One region of the Caldalkalibacillus horti genome, then DNA from elsewhere that is predicted to be linked to it. Evidence: riboswitches for the same ligand, from Rfam matches in the RefSeq annotation. Region 1 holds a riboswitch; each other region holds the start of a gene.
The links. A riboswitch is a leader RNA that binds a small molecule or an ion and turns the genes downstream of it on or off. The one in region 1 is predicted to bind cobalamin.
Positions count from the first base shown of each region.

Region 1 (4,217 bases):
ATGATGATGATTGGTGTCTGGAGGAAAAATAAGATCTGTTAAAAGAGTCCTAGATTCATGTACGGGCTTTGCTTTAAGAGTCATGTTCATCCTCCATTGTCTAACTAGGATTTCTGTTGAAGTAGCTGCTGTCGAACAGCTTGTGTTGCTACAACCATATTTTTCAAGGATGGAATGGTTTCATCTACTCCTCTAGTTTTTAGCCCACAATCAGGGTTGATCCAGAATTGTGAAGGGTTTAAGACGTCCAATGCTCGTTGAATCATTTTGGACATTTCATCTACTTCAGGAATACGGGGGCTGTGGATGTCATAGACTCCTAGACCAATTCCTTTGTCATAGATATTTTGTTCAAAGGCAGCGATAAGCTCTCCATGGCTTCGAGACGTTTCAATAGAGATAACATCGGCATCAAGCTCACTAATCACATGAATGAAATCATGGAATTCACAATAGCACATATGGGTATGAATTTGCGTGCTGTCTGCCACGGAGGAAGTGGTTAAGCGAAACGCTGTAACAGCCCAGCTCAGATACTCATTCCAATCTGCCTTCTTCAAAGGCAATCCTTCACGCAAGGCGGGTTCATCCACCTGGATCATGTTAATTCCTGCATCCTCAAGTGCTTTTACTTCCTGCTGCAAGGCAAGGGCAATTTGGTAGGCAACCTGCTTTCTTGAAATATCGTCGCGAATAAATGACCAATTCAGGATGGTGACAGGTCCCGTTAGCATTCCTTTAACTGGTTTCTGAGTTAGTGACTTAGCAAATACACTTTCTTTAACGGTCATAGGCTCAAGGAATTCAACATCAGCGTAGACAATGGGTGGTCTCACACAACGCGAACCATAGGACTGTACCCAGCCATATTTAGTAAAGACAAAGCCACCTAGCTTTTCACCAAAAAACTCAACCATATCTGTACGCTCAAACTCTCCGTGAACGAGTACGTCAAGCCCTATATCTTCTTGAATGTTAATCCATTCCTTTATTTTATCTTCGATATACTCTTCGTATTGCTTCTCGGACCACTCAAATTTTCTGAACTTCTGGCGTGCCTGGCGCACCTCAGCTGATTGAGGGAAGCTACCTATTGTTGTTGTTGGAAGAAGAGGAAGGTCCCAAGTTTTCTGTTGAATTTCTTTTCGTTCGTTGAACGAGCTATGTCTCCCGATATGATCCTCCTGTATGCTCTGAACGGCTTCATGCACCTTTGTACGAGCTCTAGTGGGGGAATGGAGTAATAGCTGCTGGGCTTCTTCATGCTCTGTAAATTCCTTTTTCGTTGCTTCTGCCCCTAGTGTGTGTCGTTTGCTCAGCAGGACGATTTCATCTAGTTTTTCATCAGCGAACGCTAGTGCACTTCTAATTTCATAGGCTAAATGAGATTCCTTTTGGGCGCTTACAGGAACATGTAGCAGGCTACAGGATGGCTGGAGCCAAATTCGATCTGCTTCTACAATCTGTAAAAGCTCTTCAATCAGCTCCCATTTCTTAGACAAAGTAGTGCGCCAAACATTTCTTCCATCAATGAGACCGACAGCCAGGACTTTGTCTTCTGGAAAGCCAGAGATGTGTAACTGCGTAAGGTTCTGTTCTACACCGTGTACAAAATCTAACCCTATTCCTTGTACAGGCAGGTTCAGCCAATCTGACTCAGGCACGATGGAATCAAAGTAGGTTTGTAGCATAATGTTAAGCTGTGGTGCGGCTGTATGAAGTCTTTCAAAGATGCTGAAAAGAAGCTCTTTTTCTGACTTTGTACAAGCAGTAACTAGAGCTGGCTCATCGATTTGAACCCATTCAACTCCTTCTTTCTGTAGCTCTTTTACAATTTGCTCATAGAGAGGGAGAAAGGATAGAATGGTTTGTGCTAGATCCTTTTTCTCATAGCCTTTAGATAATTTTACAAATGTATATGGACCAATAAGTACTGGCTTACTTTTAATGCCAAGCTTCTCTTTAGCTTCTTTATACGCTGTCAGTGGCTTGTTCTCGGTTAGGTGTGGGGTAACGTCGTCAAGCTCTGGAACGATGTAATGGTAGTTTGTATTAAACCACTTTGTCATTTCGCAGGCTACAGCGTTTTGCTCTCCCCTGGCCATAGCAAAGTAAGTGGATAGAGGAACACGTCCACCCGAATAAGAAAAGCGCTTAGGGACAAGACCGAACATAACGGCCATATCTAGCATATGATCATAGAACGTAAAGTCGTTTACTGGAATGATGTCAATCCCTTTTTCCTTTTGCTTTTGAAGATGGTGTAATCGAAGCTGTGTTGTTTGCTCATAAAATTCTTCTTCTGTTAGCTTTCCAGCCCAAAATGTCTCTAATGTTTTTTTCCACTCGCGATTCTCTCCAATACGCGGATATCCAAGGTTACTGCATTTCATCGCTTCATCTCCATTCCATTATTAACTAAAAAGGCACAAAAAAGGCATCTCCAACGTTCATAAAGATAGTTAGAGACACCAAAGAATAAGGGTATAGATTACCCATGCTTATTAATCGAGTCCTAACACCTCCCTATCTCCCGTAGGTTAAAAACAGTGCTGTCGAAACAGGCAGGTCTCCTGACTTAAGATTCAACATTAGCTCACGCCTTCCCAATCATAGGTGATCAGTGGCTTACCTTGAGCTAACTCATCCTTCACAGTGGCGGGACCGTACCGGAATTGCACCGGGCTTCCCTTTTAATCCTTGATTCAATCAAGGAACCTGTTTCCACTTATTCAAATGTTCTTCCTTCACCAAAACGCCATGACAAAGCGTTCATAGTTAAGAGGAGGGTATCACTTCTACTAAGTTATGTCAAGATTATGAATTAGTTAAACATTTTAAGGATTTATTACGTCTATAATAGAGTACAAGAAACTTGAGATGGGGTGGATTAGAGTGACGAAGAAAATAACAACAAAAATGAAGGTAGAGTCAAAGCCATTATATTATCTATTACTTCTAGGTCTAACAATAGTTCTTTTAGCTGGATGTGGAACGGATGGCATGTCGACAGGCGAGGGGGGCTCTTTAGATGATACACCTTACTTTGAGGGAATGATTTATTCAATTGCCGAGGGCGGAAATTCTATCTTAGTTATTCAAGGTATCGAACATGCAGATATTCCTCAATCCGAATGGCAGGGAAAAGAAGCGATTAGTTTTTCTTTTGATGAAGCTGTTACATTTTACGACAAGGAGGGGAATGAGATAACCAAGGATAGACTTATTAAAGGGCAGATGGTTAGAGTTTATCATACGGGTACCTTGGCTGAGTCGTATCCGATGCAAGGCAGGGCCATTGCTGTTCAGATTGTAGACTAAGGAAAAAGTGTACTTTAAAATGTAAGATATGTTGTAATAATATGTTGTGATTTTAGGATGAAATCACAACCACTTAGATTGAACAATAAACAACAAGAAAAGCCCGTACTCCACAAGTTGGAGTAACGGGCTTTAAATATGCTCGAAGTAATATCTAGTTCATGTAACATAGCTAGCATAATAATCTAACTCAAGTATTAATGTAGGGTGCGAAATACTCCTACTACTTTTCCAAGAATGGATACGTCTCGAAGAATGATAGGTTCAAGAGATGAATTTTCAGGCTGTAGTCTGAAGTAATCCTTTTCTTTAAAGAAGCGTTTAATTGTAGCTTCTCCTTCATCCGTCATGGCTACGACAATATCTCCGTTATTCGCTACGTTCTGCTGCTTCACAATGACATAATCTCTATCATAGATACCTGCTTCAATCATACTGTCACCTTGTACGGAAAGCATGTAGATGTGCTCGGAATCATGTGCAAAGCGCTCTGGAAGAGGGAAATATTCATCCACGTTCTCAATAGCGGTGATAGGTTGTCCAGCTGTAACTTTACCTATAACAGGGACGCGAACAAACGGTGTGCTTTGAATTTCCTCGCTACGGATAAACTCATCATCAAGGATTTCAATGGCTCTTGGCTTAGTTGGATCTCGGCGTATTAAGCCTTTCTTCTCTAAACGTGCTAAATGCCCGTGTACAGTGGAGCTAGAAGCTAGTCCTACGGCTTCACCAATTTCTCTTACTGAAGGTGGATATCCTTTGTCTTTTACTTCGCTTTTAATAAATTCTAGGATGGCACGTTGTCGGTTCGATAATGTTTTCATTCCAATCACCTCAATATTAATTACCAAATTCTACTTATAAGCATTATAACACAGAACAAAAATAAGAAC
Region 1 covers NZ_JAUSTY010000021.1:6,059-10,275, forward strand. Annotated here, with positions in the region: gene J2S11_RS18605 (acyl-CoA thioesterase) at 1-84, opposite strand, end outside; gene metE (5-methyltetrahydropteroyltriglutamate--homocysteine S-methyltransferase) at 105-2,393, opposite strand; cobalamin riboswitch at 2,547-2,737, opposite strand; gene J2S11_RS18615 (DUF3221 domain-containing protein) at 2,896-3,321, shown strand; gene lexA (transcriptional repressor LexA) at 3,519-4,148, opposite strand.

Region 2 (4,217 bases), on a different contig from region 1:
AATAGTTGCCCACTCCTTCTATTAGTGCTTGCCAGCTGCGCAAAGTCAACAAATGAAATTCATCGCCTGGCCCCGCCAGCTTCAAATGATTCTGTTCGTTGATATTTAAATAAATATTGCCTTCCAAGTACGTTCCGCGATTCAAAATCGATTGCGGTGAAAGAACACTTAATTGTTCCGCCGTAACCTCAAGAGACTCATTCGCCTCATTCGCTCTAAACGAGCCAGCGTTTGTTAGCTTCCCTTTCTGACTCACGCGGTAATTGTATTCCTGATTGTTTACCATTTTAAAGCGATAGATAGTTAAACCATTACTACTTGTAGTTTCTATTGGCTTAATTTCTTCAAAGGCCACAAAATGTTTTGTTTTCCGACCGAGAAAAAGCGTCGCTTCCTCCGGCACCGTAAAAGTTATCTCACGTGCTAACGGAATCGCTCCAGAAACTGATTGTGCAGAGGCAGCTATGGTGACAGTGACACTGCTGCTTAATGTCGTAAAGCCTTCTGCGATGCGTCCTTCGCTTGGTTCAAAAGAATAGAAGTACGTATTGCCCGCTATAACCAATACGGGATATTGCCCGGCAGACGTCTTTTGGCCCAACGTTAAAGAGGTATCGTTTGGACTGTTCTGGCCGATCTTGACGGAATAATCCTCATCAACATTCCAGCCTGCATTACTCGCTTTAAGGTTGAGTTGACGGAGCTCAAAGGCCTGATTCGATTCATCCGTTACCGTTAAAACGCCGCCGCCAACACTGAGCCCCTCCGGATCAATACCTCTGTATCGATATTCGCCTACAGGCAAATAAGCCGTATAAATTTTATAAATGTCCTCTTCCCCTGCTCCAATATCTACCTGTTGTCCATCCGGCTTATATACCTCTAAAGTTACGGTTTTGGGTGCCACGGTAAATGTGACATTATGTTCAGGCTGAGTGTTTTCCTCGAATAAACCGGGTTTCTTCGCTTGTTCAAAAGCATGCTGAGCCTGGTCAAGAGCCAATACTTTGGCATTCACCTCTTCCTGCGTCGCGCTCAGGTCGGCAATTAGCTGCTGAGCCGACACAATGACGTCGACCAAAGCATCAAGTTCTTCCTGAATGACCCAGTAGTCCGTTGTGTTGACATCCGATCCGTCTATACTAACCTGTACCGAATTCTGATTTACTTCGGCCTCTTCGATAGCCCTCTCCAAATGTCCCGTGTTCACTTCACTAACGTCATCTTCTTCAGTGGTATCCAGTGCTACGATTAAAGATGTTAAAGCGGCATCCACCAGCTCTTGACTACTTTCCATGTTCGTGAGAACTTGATACGCGTTGTCATATGCTAATTGAACTGCTGAATCGGCAAGAATCTCCCATTTATCAGGAGCACTGTTGATCTCTGCTACTTTTGCCGTTAACGCATCCTTATTGGCAGGGTTAATAAGAACCTCTGAACCATCATAGGTACTGCCTAAGTCTGCCCCAAGCCCATACACCGTGAATTGCCAGCGAATCACATCGCCTGTTTCAACCCGCAGTTCAGCAGCCCCTACATTCGGGAAGCGATCGTTTACTGCATACATCCACCCTGAATCGGAAGTGTAATCAAATTCCTCTAGCCAACTAGCATCCGCTCTGTCGCCTATCCGATCTTCTCCCCCAATTGCATCCAAAATATAGGAAGGAATCTGAAGGGCACCAGGATCGTGGTCGTAAACACTTGCCAGATAGAAGCCGTTCTCAAAACTGCCTCTATAATGGGACCGATCTTCTCCTAACAGTCCTATAATAACCTCTGCTGCATTATCTCCTACTTCAAAGGGCACACGAACCGGCTCTATGATGTAGCCCTGTCCCAAAGTAAACTTTTCAACCGATACTGTCACATAGTTTTCCCCAGAACTAAGCTCCGTTACGTCTTCTGCGGCCATTGCCAATGTCGGACTAACTAATGAAAAAAGCATCAATATAGACAACCACAAAGCCAAAAACCGATTTCCCCTGTTATTCAAAAAGCTCACACCTCTCCCAAATTCGATTGGTTCACCCCATACAAAAACACCTTTTACTGGAAATCAGAAAAGGTGTTTGACATCTGGACATGCCATGCCCAAATAAAGACACAGCTAAACATCTCTCCTTCCATCCTCGTGGAATTATAGACTAAATAAATGGCATGTCTCCTGGCTTCGCTTCATCGCAAGACTAACCTACCTTCCCGTATCCAAACGATACAGTGGCGTATCTCGTTAGCCTGCTCTGCGTTACAGTGGCGGGACCGCGTCAGATTTACACTGATCTTCCAAGCTGTTGTTTAATAACAGCACCATTTACTGAGTATATGAAATTGACAGTCAATCATACAAAGGTGTGAGGTATCTATGTAAGTTAAAACACTATGAAATGACTGGTATTAATATGATAACTTCATCTTATGCTTAACCACATGGAACGTCAAGCTTTATAAGTCTTTGATCGATTCAAAACAATTAAATGGATGAGACAGTCAACTTGAAAAATCCTTCAACTGGATTCCATTTGGAATGATACTGTCCGTTTTTTTCAACAATCGTATTCCCAAATCATCTATTTTTCGAAAAAGCTCTCCTTTCCAATGGCGGGAAGACTTCCCATCTCTTTTTGATATACTTTTATAAAATGCTCGTAATGACTTCGGAAAGATTGATAATCCTTTGCTGCACGGTAAGCTTTCATTAAAAACACGTTTGCTTCCTCGTCCAATTCATTACGCGAAACGATCTTTCTAGCAATTAATATGGATTGGGTTACTTGATTATTTGTAAGAAGCCAGCGAACTAGCCTTATAGCAAAATCGTGATAGCGTATCGCGAGTCCTTCTTGTTCTGGAACGGACCACGTATAAAATTTGTTTTCATACAAGTCGCCAGTAAAGCTTTTTTCCCATTCGAGCGCTTCTTTAACCGTAAATTCATTCCATTCTTTCACACGGTAAACATAGGATTCGAATGAAATAAAGTCCGCATCTATATGAGTCATTTCTAACATAAACTGTTCGTCGAAAGTACGGACTATTGATTTTAAACCATGTGATTGCAATGCCTTACGCAACTGGTAAACTGCCGTATTAAGGTATCCCACCGCATTCTCTAATGGCATTTCTGGAAAAACTTCGTCAATAACTCTATCCCTTGAAACCGCTCGACCTCGCCCAAGAAGTAAAAATGCAAATAATTCTTGACTCTTTTTTGAAATGAACTTCACTTTGCCCGCATCCACACTACTAACCTCTAAACCGCCTAATGCTTTCACTACTAATCGGTTGACATCCATCTCTTTAGGCGGCTTATTATTTTTCTCTCTTGCCCTTTCAATGGTTTGTATCAATCTTTTTTGCGATACTGGCTTAACCATATAATCAAGCGGATACGTATCAAAAGCATCAACCGCATATTCTCGATGAGAAGTCACAAATACAATTTCCATATTTTTTTGACCAGCGCGCAATTGTCGAGCAAGCTCTAATCCACTTTCGTCTGCAATCATAATATCAACAAATGCTATATCGACCACTGTATTTTGCGTGAATAGAAGGGCGTCTTTTACACTTTGAAATCCACCGATTATTTCTATATTTTCTATTCTTCTTAACATTCTTTGCATAATTGCGAGCATCGCTTGTTCATCGTCGATGATGATCACCTTCAACTTTTTCACCTTCTCTCAACGAAAGATAGACGGCACTGCCTTTCCCTAATACGCTGTCAATCCATAAATCTCCGCCACTCATCTTCGCAAATTGGCAACTGACTTGTAGACCTAATCCTGTCCCGCGTTCCCCCTCGGTTCCGATCGTAGAGATGACTTGTCTTTCGGTAAATAATTGTCCTAATAACTTTTTAGACATGCCAATACCTTGATCGCGTATGGTAATCACGATTTTTCCTTCATGATACTTTTCGGCTACAACCTCAACCATTGCCCCCCGGTTAGAAAATTTAATCGCATTGGAAAGTATATTGCGAATTACCATGACAATCGCTTCTCGATCGACATATACAATTATAGCTTCGTCAACTTTAATTGCGATGTCAATATCTTTCGCCTTACTTTTAATAGATAGTATACGATAAGCTTCATAAATAAGATCGACTAAGGCCAACGATTCAGGGTTAAGCGACACGTCATTTTTTTGATTGCGAAACCATTCAAGCACATTGCCAACCGTCATATATGTCGAACGAATTTGTG
Region 2 covers NZ_JAUSTY010000009.1:9,163-13,379, reverse strand. Annotated here, with positions in the region: gene J2S11_RS11660 (S-layer homology domain-containing protein) at 1-1,975, opposite strand, end outside; cobalamin riboswitch at 2,144-2,333, opposite strand; gene J2S11_RS11655 (response regulator) at 2,574-3,668, opposite strand; gene J2S11_RS11650 (sensor histidine kinase) at 3,649-4,217, opposite strand, start outside.
Region 2: linked by a shared signal. The riboswitch ahead of J2S11_RS11660 (S-layer homology domain-containing protein) and the one ahead of metE (5-methyltetrahydropteroyltriglutamate--homocysteine S-methyltransferase) in region 1 are both predicted to bind cobalamin.

Region 3 (4,217 bases), on a different contig from region 1:
GCTATATCAGGTAAAAATAATCCGAAGCTGAGCCGGGCCAATGCATATGTTACAGCAATCATGGCTACACCAAGGAATACCAGTTTCCACATCCGTTTTTCCTCCAATTCTTTAGTACGTGTACTTTTGAATGAGAACTATTGTCTGATCCCTTTTCTATTATCATTAACTTTAGATAGAACGATCATTATATTTTGTTTTAAAAAAAGTAAGCATAATGCTTACGAAATTCCTTTAACTAAATGACGGAGCTGCTCACTAACCTGTTCAGCATCTAGGACTTCCGCTAAAGCTGTAGCTCCTTCGAATAATAAAGCGAGTTGAATCGCTTGTTTCTGCTGAAAACCAAGCTCTTCAAAATAAGATATTAAGGCTTGCTTATGTTGATTTACATATTCCACAATCTCATACTCTTCGCTCGAAGCAAATTCCTCTTTAGCGCGTAAAAACATACATCCTTTCGAGCTATGCTGCCGAATCCATGCTAGATGTCCCTCTGCTAATTCAGCCGCACTTGCTGAGGAATAATTTTGGATAGAGGACTGTAATAACTTGAAATATCTCTCCCCTCTCCTTTTTAATACAGCTAAAACCAACTCTTCCTTGGACGCAAAGTGGTTATACAGTGTCATAAGAGCTACATTGGCTTCATTTACAACCCTTTTCAGTCCTATCGCATGAAAGCCATATTCATAAAATAGCCTTTCCGAATGTTGCAATAAATCTTCCTTTTTTTTACTCATACTATTTCCACCTTTGTATAGAACGATCACTCTATTAATATCATAGTAGTTATGAAGTGACAACCGATAACCTTGTTATATCCTATTCTCTTATTCTATTTAATTTATCAGCAATCTCCTCTAAAAGCTCAATCTCCCTACGTTGGTTTTTAACCATCGTATACTGATTACTCAATATAAACACTCCTAAAAATCCGATTAAGATTAAAAGTAAGCCCATCTCTTTCTCTCCCCTCTAGTAGAACACTTACGTTTACGCTAATAAGAGGTATGATCCTCTTCATTCAATTATCCTATTTTAATTTATTATAAACAACCCTTCATTCTACACAATTAACAAATACAGGGATTTAAAGAATGAAATAAAAAACTCTTTTTTTCAAAAGAAAATTTTTTTATCTTGGTGAGTCCTTGTCTCATGTGCATTGGAGTAAGATTTAGCTTTTGGGGGTAAAAAAATCATGTTGCCAAACAGAGATGTTGAGTTTATAATTCTAGTTACGAAATCAATATTTAGTGTTGTTCTCAATTGAGAATTCAATATTTAGTATATTTTTGCTATAAAGGTGTCGATTCATCGACTTAAAAAGGGAATTTGGTTCAAAGCCAAAACTGTACCCGCAACTGTACATGCTGATGAAATAAGCACATCCACTGTGACTCTCACGGGAAGGGCTTAAAGTAAGGAGAAGCATAAGTCAGGAGACCTGCCTTTATAGTTACAGACTGTCTTCTTCGGGAGCTGAGAAGATAGAATGAAAAAGGACTAATTGACGTGTGGTCTGCCTTCATTCTATGTGCTCATCTTCTGAGATGAGCTTTTTATTTTACTATCAAAATTTATAAGTTTAAAGGTAGATAGTATAAGAAAATCTAAGGCTTTCGCCATGACTTGGCGCTAAGCCAAGTTTTTCTAATGTGCATAGGAGGAGAAATCATGCTACAAACAAAAGTAAGATACACAGATATTACGACAGATTTTACTAGTCTTGAACAGTATATGGAGGAACAGGCCAAGCCGTATTCACTACCATTGGATGAATACAAAGAGAAGGTTAAGCTTACCTACGAATATATGGAGGAACCTACATTAGATAAGGTCACTAGTTTACTAGTCCTTTCTGCACTTGAACGCATTACAGCTTCCGAGCCTGATTGGACATACTTTGCAGCGAGCATTTATTTAGATAAGCTCTATCATTCTGCTAGTACGACTCGTGGCATTGAGGCTGACAAAAAGTACGGCTCTTTGTATCTGTTAATTAAGGAGCTAACAGACCTAGGTATTTACAACGATCAGATTCTAACAAGCTATACTAAGGAAGAAATAGGAATACTAGAGCAGGAAATTACCCCTGATCACGATCATAAATTTACATACATTGGCTTGTTGACCCTGGCAGATCGTTATCTAGCGAAGGGTTATCAAAAAGAGGTGTACGAGTTACCTCAGGAACGTTTCATGATTATTGCCATGACCCTTATGTTAAAAGAAAAGAAAGAGAAGCGCCTTGAGTTGGTTAAAGAAGCGTATTGGGCATTAAGTAATCTTTACATGACAGTGGCTACACCGACCCTAGCTAACGCCGGTAAAAGCTACGGTCAGCTCTCTAGCTGCTTTATTGATACAGTAGATGATAGTTTAAGAGGGATCTATGATTCCAATACAGATATCGCTAACCTGTCCAAGGGTGGCGGGGGAATCGGAGTCTACTTAGGAAAGATTAGAGCTAGAGGTAGTGATATCAAAGGCTTTAAAGGGATATCCTCTGGTGTTATTCCTTGGATGAAGCAGCTCAACAATACGGCTGTCAGTGTTGATCAATTAGGTCAAAGACAGGGTGCTATTGCTGTCTATTTAGATGTGTGGCATAAAGATATCTTCCCGTTCCTAGACGCGCGCCTTAACAATGGGGATGAGCGTTTCCGTACCCATGATTTATTTACAGGTGTCTCTATACCGGATGTGTTTATGGAAGCTGTAGAAAACAGAGAGGATTGGTATCTCTTTGACCCACACGAAATTCGTAAGGTGATGGGCTATTCTCTAGAGGATTTTTACGATGAAAAACAAGGCAGTGGCTCGTTTAGGGAGAAATACCAGGAGTGTGTAGCACACCCTACTCTTTCTAAAACAACGGTACCCGCTATTGATATCTTTAAATCGGTCATGATCTCTCAATTAGAGACGGGAACACCTTACATGTTCTATCGTGATGCGGCAAATCGTGCTAACCCAAATAAGCACGCTGGAATGATTTATTGCAGTAACCTGTGTACGGAAATTATGCAGAACATGAGCCAAACGACTGTCATTGAAGAGAAAACCGAGGATGGTAAGATTATTACAGTGAAGGAACCAGGAGATTTTGTGGTATGTAATCTTTCCTCCATTTCCTTAGCAAGTGCTGTTGGTGATGATGTGCTTGAGCGCCTGATCCCTATTCAGGTGCGTATGCTAGATAACGTTATTGATTTAAATAATATTCCGGTGCACCAAGCTCAGATTACGAATGAAAAGTATCGTGGAATTGGCCTAGGTACGTTTGGCTGGCACCATCTACTAGCGTTACAAGGGATTACTTGGGAAAGTGAACGCTCCCTTGAATATTGTGATGAAGTGTATGAGAAAATCTCATATTTAACGATAAAAGCAAGCATGACGTTAGCAAAGGAGAAATCTCCTTATCCGGCATTTGAAGGATCTGATTGGGAAACAGGAGCGTATTTTGAGCAAAGAGGCTATCATTCTCCTGACTGGCAGGTTCTTCAGCAGGATGTGAAGGAGCATGGTGTACGTAATGGTTATCTCATGGCTGTTGCACCAAACTCTTCTACCTCTATTATTGCAGGCTCTACAGCTAGTATTGATCCGATCTTCCGCAAAGAATATTCGGAGGAAAAGAAGGATTATAAGATTCCTGTAACAGCACCTGATTTAAATGCGAAGACGAACTGGTACTACAAAACAGCGTATGTGATTGATCAAAAATGGAGCATTCGTCAAAATGGAGTGCGTCAGCGCCATATTGATCAATCTGTTTCCTTCAATTTATATGTACAAAACAATATTAAAGCGAAGGATTTATTAGATCTGCATCTATTAGCTTGGAAATCTGAGCTGAAAACGACATATTACGTTCGTTCTACGTCCAGTGCAGTGATTGAGGAATGTGAAAGCTGCCATAGTTAATACCTTAACAAAGGGGATAAGACAAGCTTGAGCATGGTACATCCTCAAACAACCTAAAGAGACTCCAGTGTAAGCTTTTCTTTTGTTTCTATGTTCTTCATGATCTATGGCTTCCTCTAACGGACAAAAATGCACCTTAGAAGTGTTTTTTTGACCTTTAAAGATTCTAACGGACAAAATGGACCCTTAGCGTGTAAATCGAATCAAAATCAACGTATTTTTCATTCTAAGGGTCGAAAAAGTCCGTTAGGAGATTAAATCAGGTAAAATGTCGCTCTAAG
Region 3 covers NZ_JAUSTY010000026.1:103-4,319, reverse strand. Annotated here, with positions in the region: gene J2S11_RS20500 (MFS transporter) at 1-92, opposite strand, end outside; gene J2S11_RS20495 (TetR/AcrR family transcriptional regulator) at 222-743, opposite strand; gene J2S11_RS20490 (hypothetical protein) at 826-963, opposite strand; cobalamin riboswitch at 1,291-1,472, shown strand; gene J2S11_RS20485 (ribonucleoside-diphosphate reductase subunit alpha) at 1,681-3,936, shown strand.
Region 3: linked by a shared signal. The riboswitch ahead of J2S11_RS20485 (ribonucleoside-diphosphate reductase subunit alpha) and the one ahead of metE (5-methyltetrahydropteroyltriglutamate--homocysteine S-methyltransferase) in region 1 are both predicted to bind cobalamin.

Region 4 (4,217 bases), on a different contig from region 1:
AGCAGAGGATTTTAGTAATGACTGATATAACGGAAGATGAAATGAACTCAATGTCTGTAAATGATCTGCTGGTGGAAAGGAGACAGGCAGTGTGGATAGATGTTCCTAAAGATCTATCACCAGCAATAGAAAGTCTAAATATAGGAGACAAGGTCTCCGTATTACATGGTAATGTTGATGATTCATATCCTTTGCAGACAACAGCTATTGAAATTGAAATCGTAGAAAGGTGAATTAGGTTTCACTCTTGGTAGCAAGCCTCCATTGGAACTACAGTAAACTCGACATAAGAGTATTATTAATGACTACCCCCTTTTTAAAATTTAAAAAGGGGGTTTTAAATAATAAAAATTAGGTCTTAAGTAATATTCACTCCTCAATTGAAGCTAATAAACATGCTCCTTTGGTAAGCCGAAGCCTTAATTTCTCTATTTTCCTATTATTCAATAAGTATCTGTTCATTGCGTATCCTCTATTATTCAAGGAGTTCCATCACTTTTTTCAGAGTAATATGCTATACTTTTAGTAGAAATAAAACGACGAAGATCAGACTAAGAAGAAGGGATGACATGGCCGTACAAAAGACACTCTTCCTTTTAGCCGTCACTCTTGTAGGGCTACTTTTTACACTACTAAAAGTTCCTGCAGGCTGGCTAATTGGAGCTTTACTAACGGGAATTTTTTATCGTTTATGGATTGGAAAGTTACAATTTTCGGACTCTGTGTTTAAGCTTGCCTTAGCTCTAGTTGGTGTCAATATTGGGTTTATGATGAACATGAGCTTTTTCTCTAACCTGCTGCATTTTTTTCTTCCTTTATTTGTTGCAATCGGCTTGTTATTAGCAGCTGGGATTGTATTTGGACATTTGCTACATAGGCTGACAGGCTTGGACTCTGTGACAAGCTTTTTTTGTTTTATCCCTGGGGGGGCGTCTGAAGCGGTAGCAATAAGTCAAGAATACGGGGCAAATGAGCCTATTGTAGCTGCGTTTCACTCGACAAGAATCTTTTTATATGTTCTTACCATTCCTATACTTGTAGGAATAACAAATCCACTTCCAAGTAAAACAGGACTTAACCTTAGTGATTACTCTATTACTTTTACTGAAGTACTAGTCATAGGAGTTATTATTATACTTGCTATCTACCTTTCTAAGCTGTACAAGCTTCCAGCCGGTACACTCCTTTATGCCATGCTATTTGGTTTTTTGTTGAATCAATTTGTCTTAGATATTGATAACCCACCATCCTTAATTGTAGCCATAGGGCAGCTTTTATTGGGCGGAATTATTGGCTTAAGATTTACTCGTGAAACGTTCAAAAAGCTGAAGCAGGTAGGAAAGTATGGGATTCTCCTGCTGTTCACTTTTTATGGATTTAGCTTTGCTGTTGCATATCTATTTACCGTTTCATCTCCCTTAGATTTTCTCATGAGCTTACTAAGCTCGGTGCCTGCGGGAGCGGCAGAAATGGCTTCAACTGCCTATTTTCTACAACTAGATGCGTCACTTGTGGCGAGCCTTCAATTAACGAGATTAATTACCATCTTTATTATGATGCCCGTGTTAGCCCATTTGCTTTTTAGAGCTAGAGCTCGTAAGCAGTAAATAATAAATGAAGATACAGCTTTTACAATTTTTAGATTAAATATTATAATATTCTTAAATTACCAAAGCTGTGCTCGTTTGCAGAAGGAGGATACGTATGAAGAAAGCTGTATCCTACCCGTATTATACAGCCTTAAGTCTATTTTTTGGATTTTTATTTGTTTTGATTACAGACTTTATTCTTACTAGAAATATGTCCAATATAGTGACTTTTCCTTTAATAATCATAGGGTATCTATTTTTGGGAGAGACGATGCAACAGGTGGTTTTAAAAAGGGTATCCAACAAAAAAGGTAAGCTATCCCTGAGTATGTGTATGATTTTTTCAATCGTCATGAGCTCTATTTTAGCTTTCTAAGTGAAAGGAAAAGGCTGGATAAGGCTCCTATTAGCCTTTTATAGTAATCTCAACCTAGCCTTTGTTCAATTTAATCTATATAATGAAGCATAGAGAGCTTAAAATATGCAATATGCTTGCTATAGACTGATATAGCAAGATACATATCCAAATAGGTCTCATTTTAGTAAATGGAATGAGGAAAAGGGAAGCTGGTGTAAGTCCAGCGCGGTCCCGCCACTGTAAACGCGAAAAGGCGACGAAAAAACCACTGTGAACCTCATGGGAAGGGAGTCAGCCTTGATGATGCGTAAGTCAGGAGACCTGCCTATTTGGCATAGGGTCTTAAGTATCCTTCGAGGAAAAGGAAGCTTAAGCTAGAAGCAGCAAGGCAGTCAACGAGACTGTTGCCTAAACAAACCATGGCTATATTCCTTATGTGCAGGATAAAGATAAGGGACAAGGTTACCGGTTAACATTAGGTCTGTGTGCTGTATTCATTAGCTGGAGCACCTTTTCATTGGAAAGGTGTTCTTTTACTATCAGACTTTTTTAATTCAGAGGTTGATAGTATAAGAAAAGCTTGTATAGAAGTCTTCTCGAAGAGGTTGTCTAGTCCATCATTAGAGGAAGCTTTTCTAATGAGCTCTATACCAATAAATGAATCAACCTAGAGGGAACCAGTAGGAGGAATGAAAACATGGAATCGTGGAAACTATGGAAAAAATGGGGCTTGCTTAGCCTAGTTCTTATCGTTTGTTTGACGTTAGGATTAGTAGCATGTGGTACAGATAACGCTGATCCAGCACCACAGGGTAATCAAGAGGAAATAGAGGGAGAAGAAGCTCCTAGCACAGAAGGTGAAGCTGAGGGGGAAGAGGCTGGCGACAATGAGCCTAGCTTTCCCATTACAATTACAGATGGTTTAGGAAATGAAATCACAATTGAGGAGCAGCCAGAAACGATTGCTTCTGTTTTTCCAAGTAATACAGAAATGGTTTATGCGTTAGGCTTGGGTGAAAAAGTGGTTGGAGTTTCCGTTTGGTGTAATTTCCCTGTTGAAACCCAAGATGTTGCTAAAATAGGGGATATGGAAATGAATGAGGAGGAAATCCTACTTCTTTCACCTGACCTATTATTGATTTCTCAATCTCAATATAATCAGCAGGTTGAAGCGGTTCAGCGTTTTGAAGAAGTTGGCATTCACGTTATAGCGGTACAGGATGCTTCCAGTTTTGCAGATGTATATGATACATTTCGTCTAATTGGGCAAGCCACTGGAGCTGTTACAGAAGCTGAGGATATCATTGCTGAGATGGAGGAGCGTTTAGCAGCTGTAAAAGAAAAAGCAGAGGCTGTTACGGAACCAAAACGAGTTTGGATTGAGGTATCTCCTTCGCCAGATATTTTTACAACAGGGAAAAACACATTTATGGATGAGATGTTGCAAGTCATCCAAGCGGTGAATATAGCTGGAGAACATGAAGGCTGGGTGAGCTTGACGGAGGAAGAGATTATTCAGCTTAATCCCGATGTGATTATAGCAACGTATGGTAGTTATATGGATGTTGAAGAAGAGGTTATGAATCGTTCAGGGTGGGGAGAGGTGCCCGCTGTGAAAAATGAACAAGTATTTGAGGTGGATGAGGATACAGTAACACGTTCAGGTCCACGTTTAATTGATGGGGTGGAGACACTTGCCAAGCATATTTACCCGGAAATCTTTGAATAGAATTATTTTACTTTATGTTTGCTGTGGAGGGCTTGTTCTTGTAACAAGCCTTCTTGGATTATTTTATAGTAGTGTCACCATCCCAATGAAGGACATCGTGCATATTCTTTTAGAAAAGAGTGTTGGACTTGGGTTGGGATTAGAGATAGAAAAACAGGTAGCCATGATTATCTGGGAAATTCGTCTTCCACGGGTTATTTTGGCAGGTATTGTAGGAGCTTCATTAGCTCTTGCAGGAGCGGCATTCCAGGGGCTATTACGTAATCCCTTAGCTGATCCATATACGATTGGTGTTTCATCAGGAGCAGCGTTAGGAGCAGTAGCTGTCATATTTTTTCAAATCACTTTGGTTGGTCTACAGGGCTTTACCCTTCCTTTATTTTCAATTGCGGGTGGTTTTTTTACGCTACTGTTGGTTTACAGCTTAACACGTCTTTCAGGGCGAGGGATGGCGGTACAGACTATCATTCTGGCGGGCATTATTATTAGCTCGTTTGTAGGAGCTTTTATCTCATTAATTATTGCTCTTAGTGGGACAGAA
Region 4 covers NZ_JAUSTY010000001.1:387,442-391,658, reverse strand. Annotated here, with positions in the region: gene J2S11_RS01810 (DUF3221 domain-containing protein) at 1-233, shown strand, start outside; gene J2S11_RS01805 (AbrB family transcriptional regulator) at 570-1,607, shown strand; gene J2S11_RS01800 (hypothetical protein) at 1,705-1,965, shown strand; cobalamin riboswitch at 2,102-2,290, shown strand; gene J2S11_RS01795 (ABC transporter substrate-binding protein) at 2,645-3,676, shown strand; gene J2S11_RS01790 (FecCD family ABC transporter permease) at 3,642-4,217, shown strand, end outside.
Region 4: linked by a shared signal. The riboswitch ahead of J2S11_RS01795 (ABC transporter substrate-binding protein) and the one ahead of metE (5-methyltetrahydropteroyltriglutamate--homocysteine S-methyltransferase) in region 1 are both predicted to bind cobalamin.